4 regions of the Bradyrhizobium sp. USDA 4516 genome follow, and region 1 is predicted to be linked to each of the others. Evidence: riboswitches for the same ligand, from Rfam matches in the RefSeq annotation. Region 1 holds a riboswitch; each other region holds the start of a gene.

Region 1 (7,627 bases):
GCGGCCGGTTTCGGCCATGTCGACATGCGGATAGGTGCGGTAGGCAATCAGCGCATCGGCATGCTCGATCATCTTTGGCGAGACATTCGCATGCAGATCGAGGCTCGCCACCAGCGGCAGCTCGTTGCCGATCGCCTTGCGCACGCGGGCCAGCGTTTCGCCTTCACCGTCGTCATAATGCTCGGTGACCATGGCGCCGTGCAGGTCGAGATAGACGGCATCGATCGGTCCGGCCGCGGCGATGCCGTCGACCATTTCCGTCACGATCCGCTCGAACGCATCCTTGCTGACATGCGCCGACGGGCTCGCCGCGGCGAAGATCGTCGGCACCAGCTCCCAGCCATTGGCTTCCGCCGCCTCGACAAAGCCGGCGAGGCCGACATTGATCTTGCGCATGACCTTGAGCACGTCGGCGCCATGCCTCATCGACGGCCAGCCGCCGCCATGCACGAAATCGTCATAGGTTGCCTTCGTCGGTGCGAAGGTATTGGTCTCGTGCAGGAAGCCGCCAACGGCAATGCGGGTCATCAAGTCGGTCTCGATACGTTTCTTCGATCATGATGCGATCATAACGACGCGCGTCATGATCTCATCTGTTTGGTTGGAGCGTGATCTCCGGGGAAGACCGGCGTCCACCTTCAGGGCCACGCTCTAGCGCGCGACGTTAAGCGTGTCGTCGCGCCCAGCGCAAGCCGGGGAGCACCAGCGGATTTGCATGCCCTGTGGGCGGAAAGGCTTGAGGCTAAAGACCTAGGCCGTCGCCACAATGCCTTCCGAAACGGGGCGGAAGTTGGCGAAGTCCCAATCGCGTCCGGGCGCCGCATCGAGCAGCGCGCGGGTATAGGCCTGCTGCGGATTGGTCAGCACCTCGGCGGCCGGTCCCTGTTCCACGACGCGGCCATGCTGCATCACGGCGACGTCGTCGCAGATTTGTGCGGCGACGCGCAAATCATGCGTGATGAACAGCAGCGCGATGCCCAGCCGGCGCTGGATTTCGTCAAGCAGATCCAGAACCTGCGCCTGCACCGAGACGTCGAGCGCGGACACCGCCTCATCCGCGACGAGCACGTCGGGATCGAGCGCCAGCGCGCGCGCGATCGCGATGCGCTGGCGCTGGCCGCCGGAGAACTGGTGCGGATAGCGCGAGATCGCGTCGGGCGGCAGATGGACGAGCTCGAGCAGCTCGCGCGCCCGCGCCAGCGCGTCCTTGCGCGGCATGCCATAATTGACCGGGCCTTCCGCGATGCTCTCGCCGACAGTGACGCGCGGATTGAGCGAGCGGTAGGGATCCTGGAAGATGATCTGGATCTTCTGGCGATGCGGCTGCAACAGCCGGCGCGACAGGTCGGAGATCTCGCGGCCGGCGAGGCGTACCCCGCCCGAGGTCGGATCGATCAGGCGGACGATGCAGCGCGCCACCGTCGACTTGCCGGAACCGCTTTCGCCGACGATGCCGAGCGTGCGGCCCTTGCGCAGAGTGAGCGTGACGTTGCTGGCGGCGGCGACCTCGCGGGCTTTGCCGTACAGCGACCGCTCCCGGTAGACCTTGCTGAGCTCGTTGGCTTCCAGCACCACGGGCTCGGTCGTCTCCGGGCGCGGCGCGCGCGGCACCAGGCTCGGCACCGAGGACAAGAGGTTGCGGGTGTACTCCATCTTCGGATTGCGCAGCACGTCCTGCAGCGGGCCGGTTTCGACCAGGCGGCCGTGCCGCATCACCGCGACGCGGTCGGCGATCTCGGCCACCACGCCCATGTCGTGGGTGATAAACAGAACCGCGGTGCCGTGATCGCGTTGCAGGTCGCGGATCAAGGTGAGGATCTGCTTCTGGGTGGTGACGTCGAGCGCGGTGGTCGGCTCGTCCGCGATCAGGAGCTTCGGCTCCAGCACCAGCGCCATCGCGATCATGATGCGCTGGCGCTGGCCGCCCGACAGGCGGTGCGGGTAGGAGGAGAAGATGCGCTCCACGTCCGGCAGCCGCACATGCTCCATCATCGCCAAAATCCTCTGGCGCCGTGCGCGGGCATCGAGATCTGTGTGGGCGCGCAGCACCTCGTCGATCTGGCGGCCTACCGGCACCACGGGATTGAGCGCGGTCATCGGCTCCTGGAAGATCATCGCCATCCGCGTGGCGCGGAGTTGCCGCAGCCGCCGGTCGCTGGCGGTGAGCAGTTCCTCGCCGACCAGTTTGACGCTGCCGCCAGACGGCACCAGCGTGCCCTTCTGCTGCAGGCCCATCACGGTGAGCGATGTCACCGACTTGCCCGAGCCGCTTTCGCCGACCAGGCACAGCGTCTCGCTTTCACGTACCTGCAGCGAGAGGTCGTCGATGATGCGATGCGCATCCGCCTTGCGGCCGAGGCCGACGACGAGATTGCTGATGTCGAGGACGACGTTGGTCATGTCAGGGTCTCTTGGCGCTGCGAAGGAATTTACCCACTGTCATTCCGGGATGGTGCGCCAGCACCAGACCCGGAATCTCGAGATTCCGGGTTCGATGCTTCGCATCGCCCCGGAATGACGGCTTCAGAAGAGCTGAAGCCGTCACTTGCCCTCACGCTGCTTCATGCGGGGATCGAGCGCGTCGCGGGCGGCGTCGCCGATCAGGTTGACGCTGAGAATGGCGATCGAGAGCAGCAGCCCCGGCCAGAAGATCAGCGACGGCTTGACCTGGAAATAGGCGCGGCCCTCGGCCATGATGTTGCCCCATGTCGGCGTTTCCGGCGAGATGCCGGCGCCGAGGAACGACAGGATCGCCTCGGTCAAGATCGCGGACGCGCAGACATAGGTGCCTTGCACGATCAGCGGCGCGATCGTGTTCGGCATCAAATGCCGCCACATGATCTTCGGCAGGCTGCTGCCGAGCGAAATCGCGGCCTCGACATAAGGCTCCTCGCGTGCGGTCAGCACCACTGAGCGCACCAGCCGCGCCACGCGCGGGATCTCGGGGATGGTGATCGCGACCATCACGGTCCAGATGCTGGCGCCCGACAGCGACACCACGGCGATCGCGAGCAGGATGGCGGGGATCGCCATCAGGCCGTCCATCACGCGCATCAGCACCGCATCGACCCAGCGGAAGAAGCCGGCGACGAGGCCGATCAGAAGACCGATGGCGATCGAGCAGACGGCGGCGCCGAGCCCGATCACCAGCGAGATCCGTGCGCCGTAGATGATGCGCGACAACAGGTCGCGGCCATAGGCGTCGGTGCCGAGCAGATATTGCGCGCTCGACGGCTTCAGCCGCTGCGACGGCGTCAGCAGCAGAGGATCATGCGGCGCAAGCAGCGGTGCGAAGATCGCCATCAGGATGATGAGGGCGAGGCTGATCGTCGCAACCGCGATGATCGGCGTCGACGTCAGGAAGCCGAACTTGACGCGGAACGGCCGGGTGACGGGAAGCGAGGATTCGGGAAGGGTTTCGATCGCCATTGCTCAGTACCGGATACGAGGATCGAGCAGGGTGTAGGCGAGGTCGATCAACAGATTGACCGCGACGTAGATACCTGACGTCAACAGGATCATCGCCTGGATCACCGGATAGTCGCGCGCCAGCACCGCATCGACGGTGAGGCGGCCGATGCCGGGCAGATTGAACACGCTCTCGGTGACGACGACGCCGGAGATCAAGAGCGCGAAGCCGGAACCGATCACCGTGATGACCGGCACGGCGGCGTTGCGCAGCGCATGGCGCAGCAGCACGCCGGTCTCGCCGATGCCCTTGGCCCGCGCCGTGCGCACGTAATCCTCGCCGAGCACATCGAGCATCGAGGCCCGCGTCATGCGTGCGATCAGCGCGACATAGATGAAGGAGAGTGTGCAGGTCGGCAGGATGAGGCGCTGGAAGAACGGACCGAAGCCGGCCGAGATGCTCTTGAAGCCCTGTACCGGAACCCAGCGCAGATCGATCGCAAAGATCTGGATCAGCACATAGCCGATGACGAACACCGGCACCGAGAAGCCGAGCACGGAAAGCCCCATCACGAAGCGGTCGATCCAGGTGCCGTGCTTCCACGCCGCGATCACGCCGAGCGGCACCGCCACCAGGATCGAGAGGATGATGGTGGCCAGCGCGACCGAGATCGAGGGCTCGAGGCGCGGGACGATCATTTCGAGGATCGGCTTGTTCGAGATCAGGGAGACGCCGAGGTCGCCGTGCAGCAACTTGGCGATCCAGGTGTAGAACTGGATGTAGATCGGCTCGTTCAGACCAAGCGAGGTCCGAATGCGTTCGAGCTGTTCGGGAGTCGCGTTGTCGCCGGCGAGGATGGCGGCCGGGTCGCCCGGCGTCAGCCGCAGCAACAGGAACACGAACAGAGCCACCACGCCCATCACGGGAATGGCGGCGAGGATGCGGCGAAGCAGATATCCGAGCAAATTTGATCCGTTGGGTTGTGGTCGATGAAGTCCCCAGCGGGACCGTTGCACACCAGACCGTAGCACAGATGGTAGCAGACTCACGGTAGAACTTGAGCAAGTCCCATGCCATCGGTGCTGCGGATTTTGCGGTGCAGCTAATCAGTCCTGTTGGCCGCGATTATTCCTCCGGTGAAGTTTGAAGCAGTCCACTGGAAGGTGGATTGATTTCAGCTTTGCGCGCGTCGGCGGGCACGTCGAGCCCGGCACCGAACGTCGGCGCCATCGGCGGCGTGTCGAGGTCGCGCCAATCGTCGATCGCCTGGGCCACCATCTGCGCCGTTGCCGCCGACAGTGTCCAGCCGAGATGACCGTGGCCCGTATTGTAGAACACGCCCGGAATCCGTCCGGCGCGAACCACCGGCATCATGTTCGGCATCATCGGGCGCAGGCCCGCCCATGGCACGACTTTCGACGTGTCGATCTCCGGGAAATGATGCCGCACCCAGTCCACCAGCGGTTGAATGCGGTCGGCGCGAATGTCGCGGTTGAAGCCGTTGAACTCGGCGGTGCCGGCGACGCGGAAGCGGTCGGCGCCGAGCCGGCTGGTGACGATCTTCGCAGCTTCATCGAGCAGGCTGACGGTTGGGGCCGCATTCCGGCTTTGCGGCGCATCGAGTTGCACCGTGATCGAATAGCCCTTCACCGGATAGACATTGACGCGGTCGTTGAGCAGGCTGGCGAAGTGGCGGCTCGCCACGCCGGCGCAAATCACGATCCCGTCCGCCTGTAGCTGCTGGCGCGTCGCGACCGCAGCATCATGTGAAGCAGCTTCGTTCCAGCCGATGCGGAAGCCGTCATCGCCGTGTGCGATCGTGTCGACGTCGGCTTCATGGACGAAGCTCGCGCCACGGCGGATGCAGGCGTCGGCAAGCCCACGCGCGAATTTGTGAATATCGCCGATCGCGTCCGACGGCGTGAAGAAGCCGCCATAGCAGGTTGTCTGCAGCGCGGGTTCGATGACGCGGATCTCGTCCGGGGTCACCGGCCGGCGGTCGAGCCCGCCTTGCTGCAGCAGCGTGTTGACCTTGAGGCCGGCTTCGAAGCCGGCCCTGTCGTGATAGACGTGCAGGATGCCGCGGCGTTCGAGATCGAAGGCGATGTTTTCGCGCTCTGCGATCGAGAACAGATGCTTGCGCGCTTCGATGGCGAGCTTCGTGGTCTCGATGGTGTTGCCGCGATAGCGCGTGATGTGGCCTACGAACTCGCCGATCCAGGAATATTTGTGCCAGCTCGGCTTCGGGTTCATCAGCAGCGGCGCGTCGCTTCTCAGCATCCAGCGCAGCCCCTTGAGGATGGTCGCGGCGCTGTTCCACACCTCGGCGTTGCTGGCGGAGAGTTGTCCGCCATTGGCGAACGAGGTTTCCATCGCGGCGTAGCGATGCCTGTCGAGGACAGTCACCTTGTAGCCGCGTTCAAGCAGGGCATAGGCCGTCGTTACGCCGGTGATGCCGGCGCCGATGATCGCGATGTGTGGCATGATAGTTGTCAGGCTCCCGTGGGTTAGAGTCGCCGAACCGCCGGTGAAACCGGCATCGGCGCCCCATCTGTCACGGTACCTGAGAGCTTGATCCGCATCGGGCCGGGGCCAGAAGCGAACTATCCCCTTCGGTGGACGTCATGGCCCTTGATGTGCGGCCATGTTCGTCTCTCTCCAGATCGTCCTGACGATACAGTCCTTTTGCCTGAGAGTTTCCGGGGCGGTTGCTCCGTCGGCGCCAAAGGCAACAACACGAATGTTGTCGCTTCGATCTCTCCCGCATCGTCGCGTTGGACGGCCGGACCGTAGGCGAAGCCTCAAAAATGGACAAGGCTAAATTTCGATCCGGCAGTGCCAACGTGTTGTGCAGTGCAAATCGATGTCAGTCCAGCGTCGCCAGCAGTGCCGCCATCAGGCGGCCGCGTTCGGCGAGGCTGTCGACCTCGATGTGCTCGTTGAGCGTATGTGCATCGGCGCCGCGAACGCCGAGGCCGTCGAGCGTGGGGATGCCCATCGCGCCGGTGAAGTTGCCGTCCGAGCCGCCGCCGGCGCTGCCGTGCGGCAGATCGAGACCCATCGCTGCAGCAAGGCCTTTTGCCTTTTCATAGAGCGCCATGGTGCCCGCATCGGGCTCCCACACCGGGCGGGTGACGCCGCGCGTCACCTTGAAGGTCACGTCGTTGGCGGTGCCCGACAGTGCCAGCATGCGCTCGACGCCACGGTCGAGATCGGCCTGGCGCTTGGCCATGCTGAGCGCTTCGCCGGTGCAGGTCGTCGCGACGCAATTGACCCACTGGCCGCCATGCACGATGCCGACCGAGAACGTGCAGTCCTCGGTGGTCATGCCGTCGATGGCGATGATCTGCCGCGCCATCTCGCGGATCGCGGAGCGGCCGGAAGACAGCGTTGCGCCGGCATGGCTGGGCTTGCCGGTGGCTTCCAGGTTGAAGCGCGCGATCGCATAGCGGCCGGTGACGACGCCGTTGTTCGGACGGCCGGGCTCCGGCACCAGCACATATTTGTTGCGCGCGGCTTCCGCCTCGATGATGTCGCGCGTCGACGGCGTGCCGACCTCTTCGTCGGGGGTGAACAGCACGGTGATCGGCAGCGGAGTCGTAAAGGAGGCGCGCGCCAATTGCCTGATCGCCTCGATCGACAGGTAGTTGCCGCCCTTCATGTCGAAGATGCCCGGCCCGAAGCACTTGTTGCCTTCGCGCCGCCACTTCAGCTTCTCGATCGTGCCGACGGGGTGAACGGTGTCCAGATGGCCGGCGATCAGGATGCCGGGCTGGCCTTGTTTCGGATGGGGGAAACGGGCGCGGACGCAGCCCGCGAAGCCCTGGCGTCCGGCGATGCGCTCGATCGTCGCACCCATGATCGCCATCTCGCGGGCGGCGAGATCGAGCATGCGTTCGACCGCGGCGGCGTCCCAGGTCGGGCTTTCGCATTCCACCCAGCTGCGCAGGCCCTGCAGCATCGTTTCGGAATCAAAGGGGAGATTGGCGGGGTTCATCGTTGTTCTCTCTTGTTGTTCTGACGGCGCCGGCATCGCGCGCGCGTTACGAAAATCTCAGCCGACGATTTTGTAAAGCCAAAATCTGGCGCGCGGCCTCATTCGTTTGTGTACGTCCGATGCGACCTGAAACCGATTGACGCGCTTGGCGCTTGGTGCAAGTCTCAATTTCACAAGCCATACAGCATGTTAGTTCGCCTAAATAACGAACCACATGCATA
Region 2 (7,627 bases), 7.5 Mb from region 1:
GCAGTTGCCGAAGAGCTCGCCGTCCGGGCGCCGCGTCACCGCGCCAGCTTTTTTTACTCTACCATCAATTCGAATACGTTCGGCCTGAAGACCAAAGTTGAGTCGCTCAGGTCAGAGCTTAGCAATAGCCATTGGCGGAGCTGCTTCGTTGAACCGCTCGCGGACGATCGGCAAGGACGGGATTTCGATCTTTGCGGACCAATAAATGCTTCCCTCATCGCCGGCGCGCTTTCGGACCAAGGGAGCGATGTGTTTGTCTGTGGGCCGACGGAGTTCGTTAATTGGGCGGAAACCGAGCTAGCTTCGAATATGCGTGGCGTACACTCGATACAGATTCAATGGCTGGGAGAGGCCTGTAAACCGCGGCCGATTGTACCTGAAAAAAATGCCATTGACACACCGACAGCTTGCTACGTTCGGTTCACGCTTTCCGGGGTAACCGCAATCTGGACGAAGGAGCAGGGCACTTTGCTCGACTTGGCGGAAACGGTCGGGCTGGACGTGCCGTACTCGTGTCGAACGGGTGTGTGCGGTACGTGTGCCCAGAAAATCGCTGCTGGCGAGGTGCTGCCTATCCGCAAGACCCATGCAGAAACGTCGAGCGAAGAGCAACTCCTGTGCTCATGCATTCCTCTTACCGACCTCGAAATTGAGCTGTAATCCACCTCGGGCTGCTGACGAAGCATGTAAAAGCGCGCGAGGAAATGCTTACAGTGGCTTCGTGAGCCGATTTCTAGCGGTGAGATGTCGCCGTCTGCGAGATATTAACCCTCTTGGCTGTGCGCGCGCGATGCTTTGGCTGTCGCGACGCATCACGGGCAGATTCATTGCTGAACGCGGCTCCGCTCTTGATGTCAGCTTCTTCACTGGGCCTGAGCTGTCCCAGCATCCAGTCACGGAAGATCGCGATACTCTTTAGTTTTCGGCTTTCCGCACGCCATACCATAAAATAAGAGTACTCATCCGGTATCGCGCAATCGAAGAGGCGGACCAAGCGTCCGGAGCGAAGATCGTCGGCAACAAGGGTGCCCCTGGCGAGCGCAATGCCATGCCCTTCCGCTGCAGCCTCGAGCAAAAGAGCGGCGTCGGTGTACGATGTACCATGATGCGGCTCCCGCATATCCGCGCCCGCCGCGTTGAACCATGCTTCCCAGGGTTGGTGTGGATTGAGCAAGAGGTCTGCGTGCGCTAGCTCGGGCAGTGATCTGGGGTAGTTTCCGTCACGGTAATTCGGGCTGCAGACGGGAAAAATGAGCTCGCCGATCAACCTCTCCTGCTGCACGCCCGGCCAGCCTCCTGGACCATAGCGGATCGCCAGATCGACGCCGTCTGACGCGAGGTTGGCAAGTTCGGTTGTTGTCCGAAGTGCCAATTGAACACCAGGGTGATGAGTGTGAAACGAACCAATTCGGGGGATCAGCCATCGCGATGCGAATGCCGGTAGCAGGCTGATGGTCAGAACATCAGATCGGGCACGTTGTGCGCTTCCTTCGAACGCGCGTTCTAGCAGTCGGAGTCCTTGGCGGATTTGGTTAACAAGTATCTGCCCGCGCTCGGTGAGCACCATCTGCCTACCTTGTCGCTGAAACAGCTTCGTGCGCAGTTGCGCTTCAAGCGCCCTGATCTGATGGCTGATCGCTCCGTGGGTAATGTGTAGCTCCGCCGCAGCGCGGGTAAAGCTGAGATGACGAGCCGCAGCTTCGAACCCGCGCAGCAACTGCAGTGGCGGTATGTGCGAAGATGTCATGCGGGCTCCGGTCGTCCTGTCAATGACTTCAGATCCTGCGGTATGCTCTTGCTCTCGCTGAAGATTACGCAGGCATCCCGGCCCCGGCAATTGGTATTTTGGCGTCCAATCGGTCCGGACGTTCGTTCATGGCCAAGCCGTGGAGGCCGTCGCTACGTCGAACTTCCTGTTGACCAGGCAGTAGCGCACTTGCTCGTGTCCCGCTTTTGCAGCGGAGACGCTATGACGTCAGTTCGTCGAAAGCCGCGAGCGCCTTGCCCGCATAAACCGTAGCAGGGCCGCCGCCCATTTCGACCGAGACGGCGATTGCTTCGACAAGCTCTTCCCTAGTCGCGCCGTGCTTGATTGCGCTCTGCATGTGGAAGACGATGCAACCTTCGCATTTTACGCTGATCGAAATGGCGACGGCAATGAGCTCCTTGATCTTGGCCGGCAGAGCGCCATTCTTGTTGGCGGCAAGCATGACACTCTGGAAAGTCTGCATGACCTGCGGCGCAGCTTTGTAAAGGGCTGTCGCCTGGTCGCGGAGCTCTGCTGATAGCGTTTTCGCTTCCATTGTACCTGTCTCCCTCAATCGACCGGACGGTTAAATTGCGTGCGGATAAATCGGAAATGCCTGACTGAGTTCGCGCACACGTTTGGCAATCGATGTCTCCCCAATCAAAATCAGCGGATCTCTCGCGGCAATGTTCAGGGTTTTCAGGATCAATGATCCGATTTCCCGGAACTCCGTTTCCTTGAACCCCCGTGTGGTGACGGCGGGCGAGCCCAATCGGATCCCCGAGGTGATAGCCGGCTTCTGTGGATCAAAGGGGATTCCATTTTTGTTGCAAGTCAAGCCGACATGGCCAAGCGCCAGTTCGGCGGCCTTGCCCGTCACTCCAAGCGGGCGCAGGTCGACCAGAACGACATGGCTGTCGGTGCCGCCGGAAACGATCGCAAGACCGCCCTCGGCGAGCGAGGCGGCAAGGACCCGCGCGTTGGCAATCGTTTGCTTCGCATACGTCGTGAACGACGGCTGAAGCGCCTCTCCGAATGCCACAGCTTTTGCGGCTATGACGTGCATCAGTGGACCGCCTTGGGATCCTGGAAAGACTGCCGAATTTAGCTTCTTCGCGAGATCCTCGTCGTTGGTCAGAATGAGCCCGCCGCGTGGTCCGCGCAACGTCTTGTGCGTCGTCGAAGTCACGACATGTGCATGGGGAACCGGGCTCGGGTAGGCATTGGCAGCAACAAGGCCAGCAACGTGAGCCATATCGACCATCAGTTTCGCGCCAATTTCATCGGCGATCGTCCGAAACTGTGTGAAGTCAATCTCACGAGGATAGGCCGAACCGCCCGCAACAATTAGCTTTGGCCGATGTTGATGCGCCAGGCTGCGGACTTCATCCATATCGATCAGGTGGTCCGTCTCGCGTACTCCGTAAGGGATCGCCCGAAACCACTTACCTGAGATCGTGACGGCGGCACCGTGCGTGAGATGACCGCCATGCGCTAGAGAAAGGCCCATAAAGGTGTCGCCGGGCTCCAGAAGCGCCAGGAATGCAGCAAGGTTTGCTTGTGCTCCGGAGTGAGGTTGCACGTTGGCAAATCCTGCGCCGAAAAGTGCCTTCGCCCGTTCAATCGCAAGCAGCTCGACTTCGTCAACAAACTCGCAGCCTCCATAGTACCGGCGTGCGGGATATCCTTCAGCATACTTGTTGGTGAGCACGGACCCCTGAGCTGCGAGGACCGCTTCTGAAACGATGTTTTCGGATGCAATCAGCTCGATCTGACTCTGCTGGCGGCGCAGCTCTCGATCGATGGACGCGAACACGGGATCATCGAAACCTCGTCGCGTCATTTCCACGACATTATCCATGGCTACTTCCTTTGTTCAGCACTCGGGGACGTTAACGGCGAGGCCGCCTCGAGATGTCTCTCTGTACTTGTCGTGCATGTCGGCTCCGGTCTGACGCATCGTCTCGATGACATGATCAAGCGATACCTTGTGGGTGCCATCGCCGGCGAGAGCCAGCAGCGCTGCATTGATCGACTTGATTGCGCCGAATGCGTTGCGTTCGATGCACGGGATCTGAACGAGCCCTGCGACCGGGTCGCAGGTCATGCCGAGATGATGCTCCATTGCAATCTCAGCAGCATTTTCGATTTGTTCGTTGGTGCCACCTAGGGCGGCGGCAAGTCCTGCAGCCGCCATCGCGGCGGCCGAGCCGACCTCACCCTGACAACCAACTTCCGCGCCGGAGATGGAAGCGTTGTGTTTGATGATGCTGCCGATCGCGGTCGCAGTGAGAAGGAATCTGCGCATGCCATTCACATCGGATCCGTCGCAGAAGTCACGGTAATATCTGAGAACGGCGGGTAACACGCCGGCGGCGCCATTCGTCGGTGCCGTGACGACCCGACCACCGGAAGCGTTCTCCTCATTCACGGCAATGGCAAAGGCGGACACGTACTCGAACGCTTCGCTTGGGGAGCGTTGGTTGGCCAGCGCAGCAGACCGAAGTCTCTGAAACAGCTTCTTCGCTCGGCGCGGGACTTTCAAACTGCCGGGCAGGTCCCCATCTCGATCGAGGCCGCGATCGACACACGCCATCATCACTCGGATAAGGGTGTCTAGAAGTTCAACGATGGAAGGCTCGTCCCGGCGTGCCAGCTCGTTGACGAACGCAACGTCAGCTATGGTGCAGAAATTGGCGCGGCATATTGCCAGGAGCTCATCCGCCGACCGGAAATCGAAGCCGAATGCAAAGGTCTGCACCTTTGATGCGCCGCTGTCTCCGTCGCGTTCGACAAATCCCCCTCCAACGGAGTACCAGACCTCTGAGGCGATGATTTCGCGGCGTATATCGAAGGCTTGCAGCAACAGCGCATTGGGGTGACGGTCGTAGACCGTTTGCCTGTCAAAGACGATGTCGCGTGCTTCGATGAATTCGATTGCAGTATCATTGGGAAGAACAACGCTGCCACTCGATCGTATCTCGGCCAAGATCGAGTCGGTCTCATCCGGCTCCAGCTGGTCGGGCGAGTGTCCGGAGAGCCCGAGCAAAATCGCAGCGTCCGTTCGATGGCCTTTACCAGTCCAGGCCAGCGATCCGAAGGCGGTAACGGCTATTCTGCTGGTCCTTTGTTGCCGCTCTGCGCCTAGGCCTCTCACGAAAGAGGACGCGATCTTCATCGGTCCGATCGTATGTGAGGAAGACGGACCGACCCCAACCTTGAACAAGTCACCCAGCCCGATGGGCAACATGATTTGCTCGCCGCGTTGCGCAGCCCGCTCGAGCAGGGTGGTTATTGCTGTTGTTAACGCAGATACCGACATGAAGCACCTCTAGCCATCGATCAAATCGATCGAGCTGTTGAAGCGCCCCATCTGTCTTTTTGGCCTGAGAGTGTTATCCCTTCGGCGGATGCTGACCGCATCACTTTCCAGATGTAGATCCGACACGGTCCTTTTGCCTGAGAGTTTCCGGGGCGGTTGCTCCTTCGGCGCCGGGTATCCGGCCTCTCCCGTGGTCAGATAGACTTAGTTACTTCTCTAAAACTCCAAACACTGATGATTGAAAAATAGCTGCCGAGTGGGCTGTATCGCAGTCGCCTGGATCGAGCAAGGGCGCGCCGTTCTGTCGTCCGTGAAAACGGTTCACCGCTTGGTCGAATACTGTTCGTTTGCGTTCACCGTAGGCAAATACTTAGTTTGCCGAGCCTCTCATCGGTGAAGCAACACGTCAAGCGGCGGCGATGTTGCGCACGATGTTTGATTTCGTCCGGGCTTCGATGCGAATCCCGGTCCTCGTTATAGACCCGAAGAATTGTGAACTAGCAGGCTGCTCAATGACCTGCAGAACTGAGAGGGTTGAAACGTCGTGTGCGGCTGTCAATGATCATAATTTGCGATGTCTGCCCGCTTGCTCCGTGATGCTGCTTCAACTTGGCAGTCGCGGACGCCCGGTTCGTTTGCTCCGGGCAATGCGGTGCATGTCTGCAGAGCGTTTGGTTCAGTTCGGCGAGCGCTTTCCAGGCTGACGCGACTCTTCGCCGCCGTTTCACGGAACTGCTGATGATATGTCGCATCGAGATCGATAGGGGATTCGTGTGTTCGGGTTGAATAGCCGAGATGCCATCGCTGAAGTCGGGAAAGAAGAAGTGTCCCGATCAACGGACCAATCACGCTCCTCATTTCTCGCGGTTCGCGACGTCAGCGTCGTGTTCGGCGGCATCATCGCACTGAACGGCGTGTCGTTCGACATGCGCCATGGACAGATCCTCGGGCTGATCGGGCCGAACGGCGCCGGCAAGACGACGCTGTTCAATTGCCTGTCGCGGCTCTATCAGCCGTCGTCGGGCGACATCCTGATGGAAGGCAAGAGCATCCTGTCGCGCCCGCCGCACCGGATCGCCGAGATCGGCATCGGCCGCACCTTCCAGAACGTCGCGCTGTTCCCCAACCTGTCCGTGATCGACAATGTGCGCGTCGGCGCGCATGCGCGCACCTCGAGCGACATCGTCAGCGACTCGCTGCGCCTCGCCTGGGTCCGCCGCGGCGAGACCGACATGAACAAGAAGGTGCACGACATCCTTGGCTATCTCGATCTCGAGGACGTCGCCCACACCGTGGTCTCGGGACTTCCGTTCGGCACCCAGAAGCGCGTCGAACTGGCGCGCGCCCTGGCCGCGGATCCGAAGATCCTGCTGCTCGACGAGCCGGCCGGCGGCCTCAATCACGAAGAAGTCTATGTGCTCGGCGACCTGATCCGCAAAATCCGCGACGACCGCAAGATCACCGTGCTGCTGGTCGAGCATCACATGGGTCTCGTGATGTCGATCGCCGACCACGTCGTCGCGCTCAATTTCGGCCGCAAGCTTGCCGAAGGCACGCCGGCCCAGGTCCAGGCCGACCCTGATGTCATCAAGGCCTATCTGGGGAGCAAGGACCAATGACCACGATGCTCAACGTCAAGGACCTGCGCGCCTATTACGGCCAGGTTCAGGCCCTGCACGGCCTCTCCTTTTCGCTCAACGAGGGCTCGCTGACCACCCTGCTCGGCGCCAACGGCGCCGGCAAGACCACCACACTGCGGGCGATCTGCAACATGGTGCGCTCCACCGGCGCGATCGAGTTCGAGGGCAAGCCGATCGGCACGCGCTCGACCGAAAACGTGGTCCGCCTCGGCATCGCCCACGTGCCGCAGGGCCGCGGCACCTTCACCAACATGACGGTGGAGGAAAACCTGCAGCTCGGCGCCATCAGCCGCCCGGACAAGAAGGCGATCGGCGCCGACATCGAACGGATGTACGAGCATTTCCCGGTGCTGAAGCAGCGCTACACCCAGCAGGCCGGCACGCTGTCCGGCGGCGAGCAGCAGATGCTCGCGGTGGCGCGCGCGCTGATGCTGCGGCCGCGCCTGATGCTGCTCGACGAGCCGTCGTTCGGCCTCGCGCCGCTGATCGTGCGCGACCTGTTCCGCATCCTCGGCAAGATCAATCGCGAGGAAAAGGTGACCATCCTGGTGGTCGAGCAGAATGCGCAGCTCGCGCTTGAGCTCGCCGACCAGGCCTACGTGATCGAAACCGGACGGATCGTGATGTCGGGCAATGCCAAGGACATCGCGAACAACGAAGACGTCCGCAAATCCTATCTCGGCTACTGAGGGAGCTGGCACAATGGAGCTTTTTGCCAACCAGGTCCTGGCCGGCATCGCCACCGGCGCGATCTATGCCTGCATGGCGCTCGCGGTGGTCATGATCTACCAGGCCATCGACCATCTGAATTTCGCCCAGGGCGAAATGGCGATGTTCTCGACCTTCGTGTCCTGGCAGCTGATGCAATGGGGCGTGCCGTATTGGGGCGCCTTCGTGCTCACCGTCGCCTTTTCGTTC
Region 3 (7,627 bases), 7.5 Mb from region 1:
AGTAATCCGCGAATGCTAGTGTCGTCGGCCCCAAAACTCGAAGGAAGCCTCTGGGGCCACCTCGATGCTGAACGTGAGGCCATCCATCTCGGTTCGCGGTCCCCAACAAAAAACTGTCGCATTCCGATATGAACGAGCCGCTGCGCTCATCGATAACCCTGTTCTCCGACTTTGCTTCCAGCGATGCGCAGAACTCCCGAGAGCCTCTCATTGACTGCGCGGCCTTCACAGACTCGGTGAACGTCAACATCGTAAAAGCGCGAACCATGCGTGATACCCACTGAGGCATTTCCATACGGGTGCGACAAGCTACTTCAACGGCAAACCTATCGCACACACAACAGCGCGCCAGCGAACACCCCTCGCCTTTTCTGTTACTGGCGCTAACAGTCCAGGCGCAGTGACTTCGACTGCAGGATCGTGTGAGCAGTTCTCGTTTGTTACTTATTGCCGAATGAGGCTATGACCGGACTACCCGCAATGATGATCGCTCATTGGATCGATCTGACTGAGGTGACGTGGGTGTTCTCTCCCTAGACTTCCCGGCGGCGGCAGTTGCCGCCGGGGCTCTTTTACGTCCGCCTCATCGGCAGGTCAGTGCAAATCGGTGGTCTGACCCAACCAGGCAAGACATAGGTTTCCGAGCAGGCACCCGTGAGCCTAGCGCGCCCCGCGGGCTATACGCTCAATAGAGGCTAATTCTCTCGCGCTGAAACACACGTTGAACTGCGGTACGCCTTTTGACTCTTTCGGCAAGCTCAGTCCATCCGGGAAAAGAATTGCGCATGTCGAGCCCTATTCGACTTCCCCATCGGTAAAACACCAGCAGATAAGCATCAGCGATGGAATACCCCCCGGGCACGGCCCAATCCCTTCCGTCAGTCAAGATAGACTCAATGTAGGAGTACTGGTCGCGGACACTGTCCACGCCCTTGGCTTTCAACGGCCCGAATGCCTGCTGGTCAGAAACGAAGCGCAACGGACGCCAGATCTGCGCATATGCTGTAGCGTGCACGCTACTGGACAGATAGTTCATCCATTCGAGGCAACGCGCCTCGCCCGCTGATGTCCGAGGCATCAGGCAGGCGTCCGGATCGGACCGCGCCAAATAGAACAATATCGCCGGCACTTCAGTGAGCACGTCAGGACTGCCCGCAATTTGTCCGGGGACCCCAGCAAGCACCGGAACCCGCGCTTTCGGATTTACAGCCCTCCACTTCGCTGTGGCTGTCATTTCCCCCTCGTGTTCTCCGGCTGCCGACACGAGTTCCAGCTCGTAGGGCTGACCAATCTCCTCGAGCACAATGTGAGCCGCGAGCGAACAGCTACCGGGCGAGTAGTAGAGTTTAAGCATGATAGGCTCTCCATGCTCTAAGCGGCGACCGTTGTTCGAAGGAGGTGCCATTGCCATCCGATGGCCTAAACGTGTTTCCGAGCACCAAATGACTGAGGAGGCTCCTCATACGCCTGGCCACAAGGGAGATTGCGACCAGATCAGCTGAGTGACTCCTGCCCATTGGTATCGTCGAGACGAGTCCACTGAGTAGCAGCGCACCACCGATCCGGTCGGTCAGGAAGCGGACGGTGAACGTTTCAACAAGGTCTTGAGTACCATCGAGAACACGAGGGCTTTGTCTTCATCGAACAGCTCACACCTCGGATAGAGTGTTCCCCGATCCGGCCGGCTTTTCGATGGTTCCAGTCTTTCGACAGTCAAGACGCCGCGCAGCCTCTGCCCCGCTCTGACTGGAGCGATCCATCGCAGGTCATCCACACCTGGAGAGCCTAGGCATGACGCTCGATTGAGAATGCGATCGACGTAGAGGCGCATGAACAGTCCAGCGGTATGCCAGCCACTTGTGATGATGCCCTTGTATGGGGAATGCCTGGCCCTTTCCTCATCAGTGTGAAAGGACTGAGGGTCGAATTGACTTGCGAAGTCTGCGATGTCTCTTTCGGACACCGATATCCAACCGAGCTCGATGACCTGCCCGACCCGAAAGCTCTCGTAGGTCAACAATTGGCCAACGGCCTGGTCTTCATCAGAAGATTGGAGATCGACCTGCATTTGCAATCTCGGTTTACGGCTAATGCGATGCTATCTGGCGCTGGGGGCGAGCAAACAGCTCGCCCCTCTTCAGCCCGATCTTACTGTACTGGAGGCAACGGCAGTCCGTTGACGATGGAAGTAGCCATCTGCCGAGGCCAGACAGTGTTCAATGAGCCCTTCTGCCACTGGTCAATTGAAACCGGGCACCTTTCATTTTGCCCGACCGCATCAAACTTGAGGCCCCAGCCATTGGGGTAAGTTCCGAGCGGAATATCCCGCGACATTGCTGCGTGACGAATGCTCTCGGCGGTCATCTCGCCTTGAATCTTTGGAATGACATCGTTCAGTAGCGAGTACGCAGCACAGAAAGACATTGCGTTGAATCCGGATGGCTGCCTTCCGGTCAACCCTTTTAGCCGGCTGACGTACTCAACCTGCAGACGCCGGCCAGTCTCATTCAGCGCGGCTGGCGCAACGAGCGCAGGAGCATTTGCCGACAAGATTCCTTCCGTCATTTCGCCGGCCAGATTTAGAGTGTACAGACCAAATCCTGCGGAGGAGGTCATAATAACGGGCGGACGATAGCCCGCCCTCTTCATCGCATCTAGAATTCCAACAGAGTCTCGAATGAACGAACTCGCAAACAGGACGTCCGGATTTTGTTCCTTGATCCGGCAGACGATATTGTCGAAATCGAGATCGGCCCCATCGTACCTTGCGTCGTACGTGTAGCGCTGTATTGGCTTGATGTTCTTCGCAGTCAGGGCCTTGACGGTCTCGTCGCCACAACTCACGCCATACGCGCTCCCTTCGTTGATTACCATGACCCGAAGGTCGCTCTTCTTTGCCAGGAGCGGAGTGACCTCGTGCAGAACGTAGTCGACAGCAGCTTCCTCGACTGGAGTAGCGTAGGTATTGGTACGAAACGTATATTTCGGCTTGTGGGCGAACAGAGATGCCGCCCACGCGGTTTGGGTCCATAATACCGCCCCGTATTTCTCGCATACTTTCGACACTTCGATGCTGTGGTTCGACCCATAGCAACCGACGATCGCTCGCACTCCCTCTTGAGTAATCATTCTTTCAGCATGCTGGGCAGCTTCTTCGGGTGATGATCCGTCGGCCTTCACCCATTCAAACTTTCGAGACGATACATCACGCGAATTGATGAAATGCATTGCGGCGTCCGCTCCGTCGAACGAGTCTTGGCCCAGTTCGGCGACGCCGCCAGAAAACATGAATATCGCACCGATCTTGGTTGGGGCTGCGCTTTTGTTGACAGGCATTTTGAATGGTCTCTCGCGATTGATAGAGGTTCGGGTCGGGGATGAGTGAGCCTTGAAACACTACAGGATTTGTTGCCGCTCTCGGCTCGATATCGGCTGACGCTTGACGTGAGCGGATCTAACGATGGGGAAACAAGGCTCACATGGAGACAAGCCGCATGATCCTTCAGACGGCCTGCCGAAAGCGGTTTCATGCGAACTTAGCGGCTCGTGCAGCGTGAGCATTCCGGCGAAGAACGTGTCTTCAGCGATCGGTTGAATGGCCAGGTACTTAGTGTGCTTGGATTGACAAGTCCGGCTTGGCTATGTTTCGTGAGCGCTTCAACTGGCAATCACGTCGGGAGAGACCGGCCTTATCGCCGGCGCCGAAGGAGCAACCGCCCCGGAAACTCTCAGGCAAAAGGACCGCGTGACGTCTGACATCTGGAAAGAGACGCTGGGGTTCGCCCCGATGCGTCCGCCGACGGGATAATACTCTCAGGCACAGCGACAGATGGGGCTTTCTGCAGGTTTCTCAAGGGGAAATAGGTCCCCGGCGGGAACCGCGAGGGCCCTGTGATGCTTGCGCGCGAAACCTCCCCGCTGAAACAGACCCCGCTGCACGCGCTGCATCTGGCGCGCGGCGCCAAGATGGTGCCGTTCGCCGGCTATGACATGCCGGTGCAATACGCGGCCGGCGTGCTGAAGGAGCATCTGCACACCCGCAAGGAAGCCGGTCTGTTCGATGTGTCGCACATGGGCCAGCTCGTGCTGAAGGCCAAATCCGGCAAGGTCGCGGATGCCGCGCTCGCGCTGGAAAAACTGGTGCCGCAGGACATCGTCGGTATCGCGCCGGGACGGCAGCGCTACGCGCAATTCACCAACAATGACGGTGGCCTGCTCGACGACCTGATGGTGGCGAATTTCGGCGATCACCTGTTCCTGGTGGTCAACGCCGCTTGCAAGGCCGAGGACGAGGCGCATCTGCGCGCGAATCTCTCCGACGCCTGCGAGATCGTCTCGCTGGCCGACCGCGCGCTGATCGCGCTGCAGGGCCCGAAAGCCGAATCGGTGCTGGCGAAACTTTGTGCAGATGTCGGTTCGATGAAATTCATGGACGCCGGTCCGCGCCGGCTCAGTGACGTCGACTGCTTCGTCTCGCGCTCCGGCTATACCGGCGAGGACGGCTTTGAGATTTCCGTGCCCGCAGACAAGGTGGAAGCCCTGGTCACCGCGCTGCTCGACAATCCCGACGTGTTGCCGATCGGGCTCGGCGCGCGCGACAGCCTGCGGCTCGAAGCCGGGCTGTGCCTCTATGGCCATGACATCGACACCACGACGACACCGGTCGAAGGCGCGCTGGAATGGTCGGTGCAGAAGGTTCGCCGCAGCGGCGGCGCCCGCGCCGGCGGCTTCCCCGGCGCCGACAAAATTCTCGCGCAATTCGCAGATGGCGCTGCGCGCCGACGGGTCGGCCTGAAGCCTGACGGCCGCGCACCGGTGCGCGAAGGCGCCGCGCTGTTCGCCGATGCCGGCTCGACCGAGCAGATCGGCAAGGTGACCTCGGGCGGCTTCGGCCCGAGCCTCAATGCGCCGGTTGCGATGGGCTACCTGCCCACGGCCCTTTCCGCCGTCGGCACCACCGTTTTCGCCGAAGTGCGCGGCCAGCGGCTGCCGCTGAAAGTCGCCGCTACGCCCTTCGTCCCCAATACCTACAAACGCTGAACGCCAAAGGATCGACCCCATGACGACGCTGTACACGTCCGACCACGAATGGCTCCGCATCGAGGGCGACGTCGCCACGATCGGGATCACCGACTATGCGCAGTCGCAGCTCGGCGACGTCGTGTTCGTCGAACTGCCCAAGGTCGGCCGCAGCCTGAAGAAGGCCGAGGCCGCCGCTGTCGTCGAATCCGTCAAGGCCGCCTCCGACGTTTACGCGCCGATCTCCGGCGAGGTGGTCGAGGTCAACGACGCGCTCGCCGCCGAGCCCGCGCTGGTCAATTCCGACGCCGGCGGCAAGGCCTGGTTCTTCAAGCTGAAGATTGCCGACAAGGGCGAGCTCGGCGGCCTGATGGACGAGGCCGCCTACGCCGCGCACACCGCCTAAAGGATCACTCCGAGGATCACGTCATGAACGCGCCCTTCAAGCCGATCAACGAAGCCGCCACCGATTTCGTCCGCCGCCACATCGGACCGTCGCCGCGCGACGTCAACGCGATGCTGGAGACGGTCGGCGCCGCGAGCCTGCAGGCGCTGATGAACGAGACGCTGCCGGCGTCGATCCGGCAGAAGGCGCCGCTCGATCTCGGCCGGGCGCTGAGCGAGACCGAGGCGCTCGCGCATATGAGCGAGCTCGCCGCGCAGAACCAGGTGTTCACCTCGCTGATCGGCCAGGGCTATTCGGGCACCATCCTGCCCGCGGTGATCCAGCGCAACATTCTGGAGAACCCGGCCTGGTACACCGCCTATACGCCGTACCAGCCGGAGATCAGCCAGGGCCGGCTCGAGGCCCTGTTCAATTTCCAGACCATGATCTGCGATCTCACCGGGCTCGACGTCGCCAACGCCTCGCTGCTCGACGAGGCGACCGCCGCGGCGGAAGCGATGGCGCTCGCCGAGCGCCACTCGCAGGTCAAGGCGAAGGTGTTCTTCGTCGACAAGGAGGTGCATCCGCAGACGGTGGCGGTGATGCGCACGCGCGCCGCGCCGCTGGGCTGGGCGCTGGTGGTCGGCGATCCCCTGACCGAGCTCGACAACGCCGATGTGCTCGGCGCGCTGCTGCAATATCCGGGAACGTCGGGCGCGGTACGCGACCTCAAGCCTGCCATCGCGTCGCTGCGCGCCAAGGGCGCGCTTGCGATCGTCGCGGCGGACCTGCTGTCGCTGACGCTGCTCGCCTCGCCCGGCGAGCTCGGCGCCGACATCGCGATCGGTTCGGCGCAGCGGTTCGGCGTGCCGATGGGGTATGGCGGACCGCACGCCGCCTATATGGCGGTGCGCGACACGCTGAAGCGCTCGCTGCCCGGCCGCATCGTCGGCCTCTCGGTGGATTCGCGTGGCCAGCCCGCCTATCGCCTCGCGCTGCAGACCCGCGAGCAGCATATCCGCCGCGAGAAGGCGACCTCGAACATCTGCACCGCGCAGGTGCTGCTCGCCGTGATCGCCTCGATGTATGCGGTCTATCACGGTCCCGAGGGCCTGACCCATATCGCACGCAGCGTGCATCGCCGCGCCACCGTGCTCGCGGCCGGCCTGCGCAAGCTCGGCTTTGCGCCGACCAGCGAAGCGTTCTTCGATACCGTGACCGTCGAGGCAGGTAGCAAGCAGATCGAGCTCGTCACCCGCGCGCAGGCGGAGCGGATCAATCTGCGCATCGGCGCGACCACGCTCGGCATCGCGCTCGACGAGACCTCGACGCCGGAGACGGTCGAGGCGGTGTGGCGCGTGTTCGGCGGCAAGCTCAGCTATGCCGAGATCGAGGCCGGTGCGCACGAGGCGCTGCCGAAGGAGCTGCGGCGCACCAGCGCCTTCCTCAGCCATCCGGTGTTCAATACGCATCGTTCCGAGACCGAGCTGCTGCGCTACATGCGCAAGCTCAGCGATCGTGACCTCGCGCTCGACCGCGCGATGATCCCGCTCGGCTCCTGCACGATGAAGCTCAACGCCACCACCGAAATGATCCCGCTGACCTGGCCGGCGTTCGGCAATCTGCATCCGTTCGCGCCGGCGGATCAGGCCAAGGGCTATCACGCGCTGTTCAAGCGGCTGGAGCAATGGCTGTGCGACGTCACCGGCTATGACGCGGTCTCGCTGCAGCCGAATTCCGGCGCGCAGGGCGAATATGCCGGGCTGCTGGCGATCCGCGGCTATCACCTCGCGCGCGGCGAGCCGCACCGCAAGGTGTGCCTGATCCCCTCCTCCGCGCACGGCACCAATCCGGCCTCGGCTGCGATGGTCGGCATGGAGGTCGTGGTCGTCGCGTGCGATGCGCGCGGCGACGTCGACGTTAATGATCTTCGCGCCAAGGCGGAGAAGCACTCCGCCAACCTTGCCGCGGTCATGATCACCTATCCGTCGACCCACGGCGTGTTCGAGGAGCATATCCGCGAGATCTGCGACATCGTGCATGCCCATGGCGGCCAGGTCTATCTCGACGGCGCCAACATGAACGCGCAGGTCGGACTGTCGCGGCCCGGCGATTACGGCGCCGATGTCAGCCATCTCAATTTGCACAAGACCTTCTGCATTCCGCATGGCGGCGGCGGCCCCGGCATGGGCCCGATCGGCGTGAAGGCGCATCTTGCGCCCT
Region 4 (7,627 bases), 170 kb from region 1:
CGTGTCGGTGACGCGGAACTTGACGCCCTCCCCGGTCAGCACGCCGGTGTCGCCGACCTGGCCGCCGGACTCGCCGTAGAACGGGGTCTGGTTCAGCACGATCGCGCCGCTCTCGCCGGCCTTCAGGCTCTCGACCTCGGCGCCGTCCTTGATCAGCGCCGTCACCGCGCCTTCCGCGCTCTCGGTTTCGTAGCCGAGGAATTCGGTCGCGCCGAGCTTCTCGCGCAGCGGGAACCAGATCGCCTCGCTCGCCGCCTCGCCCGAACCTGCCCAGGAGGCACGCGCCTTCACGCGCTGCCGCTCCATCGCGTCGGTGAACGACGCCTGGTCGACGCTGATGCCGCGCGACTTCAGCGCGTCCTGCGTCAGATCGAGCGGGAAGCCGTAGGTGTCGTACAGCGTGAACGCGGTGTCGCCGTCGAACATGTCGCCCTTCTTGAGGCCGGCGCTCTTCTCGTCGAGGATCGACAGGCCGCGCGCCAGCGTCTTGCGGAAGCGCGTCTCCTCCAGCCGCAGCGTCTCCTCGATCAGCTTCTCCGCACGGACCAGATCCGGATAGGCCTGGCCCATCTCGCGGACCAGCGCCCAGACCAGGCGATGCATCAGCGGCTCGCTCGCGCCCAAGAGCTGTGCATGGCGCATCGCGCGGCGCATGATCCGGCGCAGCACGTAGCCGCGGCCCTCGTTCGACGGCAGCACGCCGTCGGTGATCAGGAACGCGGACGAGCGCAGATGGTCCGCGATCACCCGATACGACCCAACGTTCTGCTCGTTCGGACCGTGCCCGAGGGTAGACGCGGCGGCATCGATCAGATTGCGGAACAGATCGGTCTCGAACACGCTCTCGACGCCCTGCAGGATGCAGGCCATGCGCTCGAGCCCCATGCCGGTGTCGATCGAGGGACGCGGCAGCGCTACGCGCTCCTCCTTCGTCACCTGCTCGTACTGCATGAACACCAGGTTCCAGAATTCGAGGAAGCGATCGCCATCCTCATCCGGGCTGCCCGGAGGGCCGCCCCAGATGTGCTCGCCGCGGTCGATGAAGATTTCGGAGCACGGTCCGCACGGGCCGGTGTCGCCCATCGCCCAGAAATTGTCCGAGGTCGGGATGCGGATGATGCGGTCGTCCGAGAAGCCCGCGATCTTCTTCCAGTAGCCGGCCGCCTCGTCGTCGGTGTGGTAGACGGTGACCAGCAGCTTGTCCTTCTTCAGCCCGAAATCCTTGGTGATCAGATTCCAGGCGAACTCGATCGCGCGCTCCTTGAAGTAATCGCCGAACGAGAAGTTGCCGAGCATCTCGAAGAAGGTGAGATGGCGCGCGGTGTAGCCGACATTGTCGAGGTCGTTATGCTTGCCGCCGGCGCGCACGCACTTCTGCGACGTCGTGGCGCGCTGGTAGCCGCGCTTCTCGACGCCGGTGAAGACGTTCTTGAACTGCACCATGCCGGCATTGGTGAACATCAAGGTCGGGTCGTTGCGCGGAACCAGCGGCGACGAGGCCACGATCTCGTGCCCGTTCTCCTTGAAGAAGTTCAGAAATGTCGACCTGATGTCGTTGACGCTGCTCATGTTCATCCAATCGGAAAAAGGGGCCGGCCAGCCGCAAAAAGGCGTCATTTTCCGGCCGAACGCTTTTAGACATTGCCAGCTGCGGTGTCCAGAAACTGTGCAGGCGGATCATGGGCTTGCCGCGGCAGCACAAAGCCCATTGGATAGTTGCTGCAGCTGCGTTGACAGTCTTGGTGGCGCCGTGTTTTCTACCTACCTATACCTAGTCACGTCGGGAGAGACCGGCCTCATCGCCGGCGCCGAAGGAGCAACCGCCCCGGAAACTCTCAGGCAAAAGGACCGCGTGACGTCTGACATCTGGAAAGAGACGCTGGGGTTCGCCCCGACGCGTCCGCCGACGGGATAATACTCTCAGGCACAGCGACAGATGGGGCTTTCTGCAGGTTTCTCAAGGGGAAATAGGTCCCCGGCGGGAACCGCGAGGGCCCTGTGATGCTTGCGCGCGAAACCTCCCCGCTGAAACAGACCCCGCTGCACGCGCTGCATCTGGCGCGCGGCGCCAAGATGGTGCCGTTCGCCGGCTATGACATGCCGGTGCAATACGCGGCCGGCGTGCTGAAGGAGCATCTGCACACCCGCAAGGAAGCCGGTCTGTTCGATGTGTCGCACATGGGCCAGCTCGTGCTGAAGGCCAAATCCGGCAAGGTCGCGGATGCCGCGCTCGCGCTGGAAAAACTGGTGCCGCAGGACATCGTCGGTATCGCGCCGGGACGGCAGCGCTACGCGCAATTCACCAACAATGACGGTGGCCTGCTCGACGACCTGATGGTGGCGAATTTCGGCGATCACCTGTTCCTGGTGGTCAACGCCGCTTGCAAGGCCGAGGACGAGGCGCATCTGCGCGCGAATCTCTCCGACGCCTGCGAGATCGTCTCGCTGGCCGACCGCGCGCTGATCGCGCTGCAGGGCCCGAAAGCCGAATCGGTGCTGGCGAAACTTTGTGCAGATGTCGGTTCGATGAAATTCATGGACGCCGGTCCGCGCCGGCTCAGTGACGTCGACTGCTTCGTCTCGCGCTCCGGCTATACCGGCGAGGACGGCTTTGAGATTTCCGTGCCCGCAGACAAGGTGGAAGCCCTGGTCACCGCGCTGCTCGACAATCCCGACGTGTTGCCGATCGGGCTCGGCGCGCGCGACAGCCTGCGGCTCGAAGCCGGGCTGTGCCTCTATGGCCATGACATCGACACCACGACGACACCGGTCGAAGGCGCGCTGGAATGGTCGGTGCAGAAGGTTCGCCGCAGCGGCGGCGCCCGCGCCGGCGGCTTCCCCGGCGCCGACAAAATTCTCGCGCAATTCGCAGATGGCGCTGCGCGCCGACGGGTCGGCCTGAAGCCTGACGGCCGCGCACCGGTGCGCGAAGGCGCCGCGCTGTTCGCCGATGCCGGCTCGACCGAGCAGATCGGCAAGGTGACCTCGGGCGGCTTCGGCCCGAGCCTCAATGCGCCGGTTGCGATGGGCTACCTGCCCACGGCCCTTTCCGCCGTCGGCACCACCGTTTTCGCCGAAGTGCGCGGCCAGCGGCTGCCGCTGAAAGTCGCCGCTACGCCCTTCGTCCCCAATACCTACAAACGCTGAACGCCAAAGGATCGACCCCATGACGACGCTGTACACGTCCGACCACGAATGGCTCCGCATCGAGGGCGACGTCGCCACGATCGGGATCACCGACTATGCGCAGTCGCAGCTCGGCGACGTCGTGTTCGTCGAACTGCCCAAGGTCGGCCGCAGCCTGAAGAAGGCCGAGGCCGCCGCTGTCGTCGAATCCGTCAAGGCCGCCTCCGACGTTTACGCGCCGATCTCCGGCGAGGTGGTCGAGGTCAACGACGCGCTCGCCGCCGAGCCCGCGCTGGTCAATTCCGACGCCGGCGGCAAGGCCTGGTTCTTCAAGCTGAAGATTGCCGACAAGGGCGAGCTCGGCGGCCTGATGGACGAGGCCGCCTACGCCGCGCACACCGCCTAAAGGATCACCCCGAGGATCACGTCATGAACGCGCCCTTCAAGCCGATCAACGAAGCCGCCACCGATTTCGTCCGCCGCCACATCGGACCGTCGCCGCGCGACGTCAACGCGATGCTGGAGACGGTCGGCGCCGCGAGCCTGCAGGCGCTGATGAACGAGACGCTGCCGGCGTCGATCCGGCAGAAGGCGCCGCTCGATCTCGGCCGGGCGCTGAGCGAGACCGAGGCGCTCGCGCATATGAGCGAGCTCGCCGCGCAGAACCAGGTGTTCACCTCGCTGATCGGCCAGGGCTATTCGGGCACCATCCTGCCCGCGGTGATCCAGCGCAACATTCTGGAGAACCCGGCCTGGTACACCGCCTATACGCCGTACCAGCCGGAGATCAGCCAGGGCCGGCTCGAGGCCCTGTTCAACTTCCAGACCATGATCTGCGACCTCACCGGGCTCGACGTCGCCAACGCCTCGCTGCTCGACGAGGCGACCGCCGCGGCGGAAGCGATGGCGCTCGCCGAGCGCCACTCGCAGGTCAAGGCAAAGGTGTTCTTCGTCGACAAGGAGGTGCATCCGCAGACGCTGGCGGTGATGCGCACGCGCGCCGCGCCGCTGGGCTGGGCGCTGGTGGTCGGCGATCCCCTGACCGAGCTCGACAACGCCGATGTGCTCGGCGCGCTGCTGCAATATCCGGGAACGTCGGGCGCAGTACGCGACCTCAAGCCTGCCATCGCGTCGCTGCGCGCCAAGGGCGCGCTTGCGATCGTCGCGGCGGACCTGCTGTCGCTGACGCTGCTCGCCTCGCCCGGCGAGCTCGGCGCCGACATCGCGATCGGTTCGGCGCAGCGGTTCGGCGTGCCGATGGGGTATGGCGGACCACACGCCGCCTATATGGCGGTGCGCGACACGCTGAAGCGCTCGCTGCCCGGCCGCATCGTCGGCCTCTCGGTGGATTCGCGTGGCCAGCCCGCCTATCGCCTCGCGCTGCAGACCCGCGAGCAGCATATCCGCCGCGAGAAGGCGACCTCGAACATCTGCACCGCGCAGGTGCTGCTCGCCGTGATCGCCTCGATGTATGCGGTCTATCACGGTCCCGAGGGCCTGACCCATATCGCACGCAGCGTGCATCGTCGCGCCACCGTGCTTGCGGCCGGCCTGCGCAAGCTCGGCTTTGCGCCGACCAGCGAAGCGTTCTTCGATACCGTGACCGTCGAGGCAGGTAGCAAGCAGATCGAGCTCGTCACCCGCGCGCAGGCGGAACAGATCAACCTTCGCGTCGGCGCGACCACGCTCGGCATCGCGCTCGACGAGACCTCGACGCCGGAGACGGTCGAGGCGGTGTGGCGCGTGTTCGGCGGCAAGCTCAGCTATGCCGAGATCGAGGCCGGCGCGCACGAGGCGCTGCCGAAGGAGCTGCGGCGCACCAGCGCCTTCCTCAGCCATCCGGTGTTCAATACGCATCGTTCCGAGACCGAGCTGCTGCGCTACATGCGCAAGCTCAGCGATCGTGACCTCGCGCTCGACCGCGCGATGATCCCGCTCGGCTCCTGCACGATGAAGCTCAACGCCACCACCGAAATGATCCCGCTGACCTGGCCGGCGTTCGGCAATCTGCATCCGTTCGCGCCGGCGGATCAGGCCAAGGGCTATCACGCGCTGTTCAAGCGGCTGGAGCAATGGCTGTGCGACATCACCGGCTATGACGCAGTCTCGCTGCAGCCGAATTCCGGCGCGCAGGGCGAATATGCCGGGCTGCTGGCGATCCGCGGCTATCACCTCGCGCGCGGCGAGCCGCACCGCAAGGTGTGCCTGATCCCCTCCTCCGCGCACGGCACCAATCCGGCCTCGGCTGCGATGGTCGGCATGGAGGTCGTGGTCGTCGCGTGCGATGCGCGCGGCGACGTCGACGTTAATGATCTTCGCGCCAAGGCGGAGAAGCACTCCGCCAACCTTGCCGCGGTCATGATCACCTATCCGTCGACCCACGGCGTGTTCGAGGAGCATATCCGCGAGATCTGCGACATCGTGCATGCCCATGGCGGCCAGGTCTATCTCGACGGCGCCAACATGAACGCGCAGGTCGGACTGTCGCGGCCCGGCGATTACGGCGCCGATGTCAGCCATCTCAATTTGCACAAGACCTTCTGCATTCCGCATGGCGGCGGCGGCCCCGGCATGGGCCCGATCGGCGTGAAGGCGCATCTTGCGCCCTATCTGCCGGGCCATCCCGCAACCGATGGAGCGACGGCGCATGCGATCGGCGCGGTGTCGGCCGCGCCGTTTGGCTCGGCGTCGATCCTGACCATCTCCTACATCTACATCCTGATGATGGGGGGCGAAGGCCTGACGCGGGCGACCGAGATCGCGATCCTCAACGCCAACTACATCGCCGCACGGCTGCAGCCGCACTTCCCGGTGCTGTACCGCAACGAGCGCGGCCGCGTTGCGCATGAGTGCATCGTCGATCCGCGGCCGCTCAAGACGACCAGCGGCGTCACCGTCGACGACATCGCAAAACGCCTGATCGACTACGGCTTCCACGCGCCGACCATGAGCTTCCCGGTGGCGGGCACGCTGATGATCGAACCGACGGAATCGGAATCGAAGTTCGAGATCGACCGGTTCTGCGACGCCATGATCGCGATCCGGGGCGAGATCGCGGAGATCGAGAAGGGCCGCTGGGAGGTCGAGGCCTCGCCGCTGCGCCACGCGCCGCACACCGTGCACGACATCGCCGACGATGCCTGGAACCGGGCCTACACCCGCGCCGAAGGCTGCTTCCCGGACGGCGTGTCACGGTCCGACAAATACTGGAGCCCGGTCGGCCGCGTCGACAACGTCTACGGCGACCGCAACCTGGTGTGCTCGTGCCCGCCGGTCGAGGATTACGCGCAGGCGGCTGAGTAAAGCGCACCATTGTTGCAGCTACGTCGTGCTGCGTCTCTGACGCGTGATTCACTCGGTGTCATTCCGGGGCTCGCGAAGCGAGAACCCGGAATCTCGATCCACGACTTCCGGATTCCGGATTCGCGACTTCGTCGCGCCCCGGAATGACGGACTGGCCCGCCCGCGGCAGGAGGAAACATGCGCGAGGAATTCTGGTTCCATTTCCCGTTTCGCGTCCGCTATTCGGAGGTCGACGCGCAGGCCGTGGTGTTCAACGCCCACTACCTCACCTATTTCGACACCGCCATCACCGAATATTTCCGCGCGCTCGGCTACGACTATCTCGGCGAGGTGGCGCGGACCGGCATCGACTTCCACACCGTGAAATCGGTCGTCGAGTACAAGGCTCCGATCCGGTTCGACGAGGACATCGAGGTCTGCGTGCGGGTCGCCAAGATCGGCCGCTCCTCGATCAATCTTGCGCTCGCGATCTTCGCCAAAGGCTCCGATGACCTGCGCGCCACCGGCGAGATCATCTGGGTCGCGACCGACCAGAAGACCCATCAATCGGTCGCGGTGACCGAGGATTTGCGGGCGCTGATCGCGAGCCGGGAAAAGGCGCTGGCGTAGAGATCAGAACGTCGCGTGCTGGCGTCGCTCGAACAAGCCTTACGGAGCGACGAGAGTGCGGCTCTCGGCGTCCCAGCGCCACAGCCGCTCATTGGTCAGTTCGGTGCCGCCCCACCAGCGATGGATCGTGTTGTACTGGCTGAAGTCGAGCTCGCGATCCGACACTTCCTGGCCGAAATCGGTGAGCGACAGCCGACTGTGCAGGAGTCGGTTGTTTCGGGCTTTCAGATCGTCGGGCGCTTCGATCTCCGCGGGGAATCCGGTCAGGACCGGTGATGGACAATAGGCGAGCCGGTCCAGGATCAGCTCCGCTTCCTGAAAATCGAACACGCCGCGTTCCCGGTTCAGCTCGCTTGAAAGGACCTGTGGGCTTGTCTCGCCGTCGGCGACGAGATCCAGCATCCGCAGTTCGGACGCGCCGAGGCCGGTGTCTTGCCCGGGTAGCTCCTCGAGCAACGCAATCAGTGCCGCGCGGAGCTGCGGGATGGCCGACAGATCCTGCATGAGAAGGTCGAAACAGGGCTCGGGCGTCGGAGCGCGATAGGCAGTCCAGGCGCGACCGGCCAATTCCAGCCGATCATCGGTCACC

Evidence for each region. A riboswitch is a leader RNA that binds a small molecule or an ion and turns the genes downstream of it on or off. The one in region 1 is predicted to bind glycine.
Region 2: linked by a shared signal. The riboswitch ahead of ACVI1L_RS04610 (L-serine ammonia-lyase) and the one ahead of ACVI1L_RS39370 (D-amino acid dehydrogenase) in region 1 are both predicted to bind glycine.
Region 3: linked by a shared signal. The riboswitch ahead of gcvT (glycine cleavage system aminomethyltransferase GcvT) and the one ahead of ACVI1L_RS39370 (D-amino acid dehydrogenase) in region 1 are both predicted to bind glycine.
Region 4: linked by a shared signal. The riboswitch ahead of gcvT (glycine cleavage system aminomethyltransferase GcvT) and the one ahead of ACVI1L_RS39370 (D-amino acid dehydrogenase) in region 1 are both predicted to bind glycine.

The regions. Positions count from the first base shown of each region.
Region 1 is NZ_JBSRXT010000001.1:8,479,895-8,487,521, reverse strand. It holds gene ACVI1L_RS39390 (M81 family metallopeptidase) at 1-528, opposite strand, end outside; gene ACVI1L_RS39385 (ABC transporter ATP-binding protein) at 751-2,400, opposite strand; gene ACVI1L_RS39380 (ABC transporter permease) at 2,542-3,429, opposite strand; gene ACVI1L_RS39375 (ABC transporter permease) at 3,433-4,374, opposite strand; gene ACVI1L_RS39370 (D-amino acid dehydrogenase) at 4,535-5,893, opposite strand; glycine riboswitch at 5,959-6,073, opposite strand; glycine riboswitch at 6,077-6,183, opposite strand; gene ACVI1L_RS39365 (M20/M25/M40 family metallo-hydrolase) at 6,276-7,406, opposite strand.
Region 2 is NZ_JBSRXT010000001.1:978,533-986,159, reverse strand. It holds gene ACVI1L_RS04630 (flavin reductase family protein) at 1-660, shown strand, start outside; gene gcvA (transcriptional regulator GcvA) at 734-1,747, opposite strand; gene ACVI1L_RS04620 (carboxymuconolactone decarboxylase family protein) at 1,968-2,303, opposite strand; gene glyA (serine hydroxymethyltransferase) at 2,334-3,608, opposite strand; gene ACVI1L_RS04610 (L-serine ammonia-lyase) at 3,624-5,069, opposite strand; glycine riboswitch at 5,185-5,270, opposite strand; gene ACVI1L_RS04605 (ABC transporter ATP-binding protein) at 5,894-6,688, shown strand; gene ACVI1L_RS04600 (ABC transporter ATP-binding protein) at 6,685-7,398, shown strand; gene ACVI1L_RS04595 (branched-chain amino acid ABC transporter permease) at 7,412-7,627, shown strand, end outside.
Region 3 is NZ_JBSRXT010000001.1:987,706-995,332, forward strand. It holds gene ACVI1L_RS04640 (pyridoxamine 5'-phosphate oxidase family protein) at 1-268, opposite strand, end outside; gene ACVI1L_RS04645 (glutathione S-transferase family protein) at 686-1,354, opposite strand; gene ACVI1L_RS04650 (MaoC/PaaZ C-terminal domain-containing protein) at 1,571-2,068, opposite strand; gene ACVI1L_RS04655 (ABC transporter substrate-binding protein) at 2,149-3,336, opposite strand; glycine riboswitch at 3,665-3,753, shown strand; gene gcvT (glycine cleavage system aminomethyltransferase GcvT) at 3,895-5,040, shown strand; gene gcvH (glycine cleavage system protein GcvH) at 5,060-5,425, shown strand; gene gcvP (aminomethyl-transferring glycine dehydrogenase) at 5,449-7,627, shown strand, end outside.
Region 4 is NZ_JBSRXT010000001.1:8,645,170-8,652,796, forward strand. It holds gene alaS (alanine--tRNA ligase) at 1-1,569, opposite strand, end outside; glycine riboswitch at 1,772-1,860, shown strand; gene gcvT (glycine cleavage system aminomethyltransferase GcvT) at 2,002-3,147, shown strand; gene gcvH (glycine cleavage system protein GcvH) at 3,167-3,532, shown strand; gene gcvP (aminomethyl-transferring glycine dehydrogenase) at 3,556-6,429, shown strand; gene ACVI1L_RS40210 (acyl-CoA thioesterase) at 6,607-7,038, shown strand; gene ACVI1L_RS40215 (hypothetical protein) at 7,078-7,627, opposite strand, start outside.